One region of the Cellulosimicrobium sp. AB352 genome, then DNA from elsewhere that is predicted to be linked to it. Evidence: predicted binding sites of a transcription regulator. Region 1 holds the regulator's gene; the other holds the start of a gene.
What was found. The regulator HspR, encoded in region 1, represses chaperone genes until heat shock. The targets are predictions, from matches to a motif close to AAGTTGAGTCNNNNNGACTCAACTT.
Positions count from the first base shown of each region.

Region 2: clpB (ATP-dependent chaperone ClpB) is a predicted target of HspR. The motif match lies at 796-820, and genes of this name have one in related genera.

Region 1 is NZ_JBMVFX010000021.1:59,915-62,112, reverse strand. Features, by position in the region: gene ACPCUX_RS14945 (DnaJ C-terminal domain-containing protein) at 1-566, shown strand, start outside; gene ACPCUX_RS14940 (heat shock protein transcriptional repressor HspR) at 710-1,111, shown strand; gene ACPCUX_RS14935 (DUF1540 domain-containing protein) at 1,270-1,578, shown strand; gene ACPCUX_RS14930 (hypothetical protein) at 1,686-2,198, opposite strand, start outside.
Region 2 is NZ_JBMVFX010000012.1:109,205-111,402, reverse strand. Features, by position in the region: gene ACPCUX_RS10740 (LppM family (lipo)protein) at 1-577, opposite strand, end outside; gene clpB (ATP-dependent chaperone ClpB) at 873-2,198, shown strand, end outside.

The DNA of each region.
Region 1 (2,198 bases):
TCGGCGGCCCCCGCCCCCGTGCGGGCGCCGACCTCGCGGCCGCCACGACCCTGCCGTTCCGGCAGGCGGTCGAGGGGTCGACCGTGACGTTCACCGTCGACGGCCGCACGGTCACCACGCGCATCCCGCCGGGCGTCCGCGACGGCCAGAAGATCCGGCTGCGCGGCAAGGGCCGCCCCGGCACGGCGGGCGGGCCCGACGGCGACCTCGTCGTCACCGTGCACGTCACCCCGCACCCGGTGTTCTCGCTCGACGGGAACAACCTGCGGATCACGGTCCCGGTGACGTTCCCCGAGGCCGCGCTCGGCGCCACCATCGCCGTCCCGACGCTCGACGGCTCGACCGTCAAGGTCAAGGTGCCGGCCGGCACGCCCTCGGGGCGCACGCTGCGCGTCCGCGGCCGCGGCGTGAAGACCGCGAAGTCGACCGGCGACCTGCTCGTCACGGTCCAGGTCGCCGTGCCGCAGAAGCTCTCGAAGGCCGCGCGCGAGGCCGTCGAGACGTTCGCCGCCGAGACCGCCGGCCAGGACGTGCGCGCCGACCTGGTCCGCCAGGCCGCGGAGTGAGGGGGGCGACCATGATGCCCCAGCAGGAAACTCATCATCTCTCGATCGGTGGGGACTCGGGCGGCGTCGGACGCGCTCCCGCGAGCGACGTCGACCAGGACGCGCCCGTCCTCGTCATCTCGCAGGCGGCCGCGCTCGCGGGCATGCACCCGCAGACGCTGCGCCAGTACGACCGCCTCGGCCTCGTGGTGCCCCGCCGCACCGCGGGCCGGGGGCGGCGGTACTCGCTGCGCGACGTCGCGAAGCTGCTCGAGGTGCAGCGCCTCAGCCACGACGAGGGCATCAACCTCGCGGGCATCCAGCGGATCCTCGCCCTCGAGTCCCAGGTCGAGCGGCTCGAGCGGCGCATCGAGGCGCTCTCGGCGCGCGTCGAGCCGGGCGGCCGCGTGTTCGCCGCCGCGGCGAGCGGCGACGTCGTCGTCGTGCCGCGCGGGCGCAGCGTGCGGCGCGGGGTGGAGGAGGCCCTGCGCGAGACGCTCGTCGAGCACGGCGAGGCGCGCGCGCTCGTCATCTGGCGGCCCCGGGCCGACGGCACCGACAACTGACCTGCGACGCGGCATTTCCGCAAGAATGCCGTGCGCTAATTGCTGCGCATTCCTGCATTTCTAAGCAAGGCCTTCCTTGCTATACACCGAGGAATTCCGGGAATACCGTGGAACGCGGAGACCGACCCACGGCGGGTCCTCGGAGACAGGAGATCGCGATGAGCAGCCTCACGGAGATGCCCCAGGTCGTCGAGTGTTCCATCGACGGCTGCGGCTACAACCACGACCACGGGTGCCACGCGGGCGCCGTGACGATCGCCGGTCACACGGGCGACGCCGAGTGCGCCACGTTCATCCCGCTGGGCACGAAGGGCGGGCTGGAGAAGGTGCTCGCGCACGTCGGGGCCTGCCAGCGCACGGAGTGCGTCCACAACGCCTCGCTCGAGTGCTCCGCGCCGTCGATCCGCGTCGGGGCGGGCGCGTCCGGCGAGGATCGCGCCGACTGCCTCACCTTCACGCCGCGCTGACGCGCGGTCGCCGCCTTGCTCGCGGGCGGTCGGTCACCCACCGGCCGCAGACGCCCCCGGACGCCCCGGACCACGTGCTCGCCCGCGTGGGTCGGGGCGTCGTCGTGTCAGCGCTGGAGCGTGTCGAGGAGCTGGACGGCCGCCGTGTGGGTGCGGGGGAGGGGTTCGAGCCAGACGCGCGGCGGCCGGCGCAGGATCGCCGTCACGCCCAGCGCGAGACCGGTGCGCTCGATGTTGTGGCGGAGCACGGTGCGCACCATGGCGTCGTCGGCGTCCCGCTCGCCGAGCACGACGAAGAGCCCGTTGCCGATCGAGGCCATGGGGTGGCCCTCGCCGAACGTGTGGGTGAGCGCGCGGCCCATCGCCGCCGAGCGCGCGAACCGCTGCCACCCGGTGAGGTCGTCGAGCGCGACGTCGACGACGAGCAGCCCGTGGGTCTGGGTCGCGTCGAGGCCCGCGCGCTCGGCCGCGCCGTACGTCTCGCGGAGCCGGTGCACCAGGTACTGGGTCGTCGCGAGACCGGACTCCGGGTCCAGGACCTCGGGTGCCACGGGGCTGGCCTCGTACCCCTCGGACCAGCCGACCGCCACGCCGCGGACCAGGTCGACGACCGGCTCGCG
Region 2 (2,198 bases), on a different contig from region 1:
CGGGCGCGGTCGCGCCGTCGTCGGTGCCCTCGTCCGTGCCCTCGTCCGTCCCCGAGCCCGCGGAGCCGCCGGGCACGGCCGAGCCGCGCGCCGTCATCTCGTTGACCTCGCCGACCACCGGGGTCCACGTCACGGTGTTGCCGTCGACCTCGCCGTTGGACTCCGCCACCTCGCCGGGGAACGTGATGGCGATCTTGATGTCGAGACCCTCCATCATCTGCCGCGACATCTCGTCGGTCGCCGCGTCACCCGTGTCCGGGTTGAACTCCTCGCCCGTCATGTCCATCGAGCCGCTCACGACGTAGTCGTCGCCCTCGCGGGTGACGGAGATCGAGTCGGCGGCGCCGGTGTCGAGCTGCGCGATCGGCTGGTCGGCGTAGGTGATCTTGGTGCCGGTGTAGCCGTCCTGCGCGTACGGCTCCTGCGTCGCGCCCTCCGGCATCTCGGACTCCATCTCGGAGCCCATCTGGTCCCAGAGCTCCTGGGGGTCCGAGCCCATCGACTCGGCGACCTCGTCCGAGAACGCCATGACGACGCTGCCGTCGAACGTGTCGTCCTCGTTGAGGGTGATGGCCATGTCCATCCTCATGCACCCCGTGAGGAACAGTGCGAGGGTGGCGAGGAGGGCACCGAGGCCGAGTCGTCTGCGCAAGGGTGAGGAGTTCACCCGCCCAGCATGTCGCGGATCGTCGCCCGGGGCGAGGGTCGATGCCGTTTTGAGACGGAATGCGGCCGGACTTCATCCGCTCCGGGGACGCGGGCGAGCGAGGAGAGGCCGCGCGGGGGTGCCGATCGAAGTTGAGCGGAATACACTCAACTTAGGAGTCGTTCCACTGGTCAGACCATCTTTTCGAGCAGCACACGGAGCACCTATGGAAACGAAGTTCACCACGATGTCGCAGCAGGCGATCGGCGAGGCGATCCAGACCGCGTCGGCCGCCGGCAACCCCCAGCTCGAGCCGACCCACCTCCTCGCCGCGCTGCTCACGCAGGAGGGCGGCGTGGCCGTCGGGCTCCTGGACGCCGTCGGCGCGGACAAGCAGGCCGTCGGGCAGAAGGTGCGCGCGGCGCTCGTCGCGCTGCCCACCGCGAGCGGCTCGGCCGTCGCGCAGCCGACGCCGTCGCGCGCCACGTCCGCGGCGCTCGACGCCGCCGCGAAGGAGGCCCAGGCGCTCGGCGACGAGTACGTCTCGACGGAGCACCTGCTCCTCGGCATCGCGGCCGGGTCGTCGCAGGCCGCGACGATCCTCCAGCAGGCCGGCGCGACCGCCGAGGCCCTGCGCTCCGCGCTGCCCGCCGTCCGCGGGAGCGCGCGCGTCACGAGCCCCAACCCCGAGGGCACGTACAAGGCGCTCGAGCAGTACGGGACCGACCTCACGGCGCGGGCCGCCGAGGGCAGGCTCGACCCCGTCATCGGTCGCGACTCCGAGATCCGGCGCGTCGTGCAGGTGCTCAGCCGCCGCACCAAGAACAACCCGGTGCTCATCGGCGAGCCGGGCGTCGGCAAGACGGCCGTCGTCGAGGGTCTCGCCCAGCGCATCGTCGCGGGCGACGTCCCGACCTCGCTCCAGGGCAAGCGCCTCGTGTCGCTCGACCTCGCGAGCATGGTCGCGGGCGCGAAGTACCGCGGCGAGTTCGAGGAGCGCCTCAAGGCCGTCCTGGAGGAGATCAAGTCCTCCGACGGCGAGGTCGTCACGTTCATCGACGAGCTGCACACCGTCGTCGGGGCGGGCGCGGGCGGCGAGGGCGCCATGGACGCGGGCAACATGCTCAAGCCCATGCTCGCGCGCGGCGAGCTGCGCCTCGTCGGCGCGACCACGCTCGACGAGTACCGCGAGTACATCGAGAAGGACCCGGCGCTCGAGCGCCGGTTCCAGCAGGTGTTCGTCGGCGAGCCCTCGGTGGAGGACACGGTCGCGATCCTGCGCGGGCTCAAGGAGCGGTACGAGGCGCACCACAAGGTGACGATCGCCGACTCCGCGCTCGTCGCGGCGGCGTCGCTCTCCGACCGGTACATCACCGGGCGCCAGCTCCCGGACAAGGCGATCGACCTCGTCGACGAGGCGGCGTCGCGCCTGCGCATGGAGCTCGACTCCTCGCCGATCGAGATCGACGAGCTGCAGCGCGCCGTCACGCGCCTCGAGATGGAGGAGGTCGTGCTGTCCGAGTCGACCGACCCCGCGTCGCTCGAACGGCTC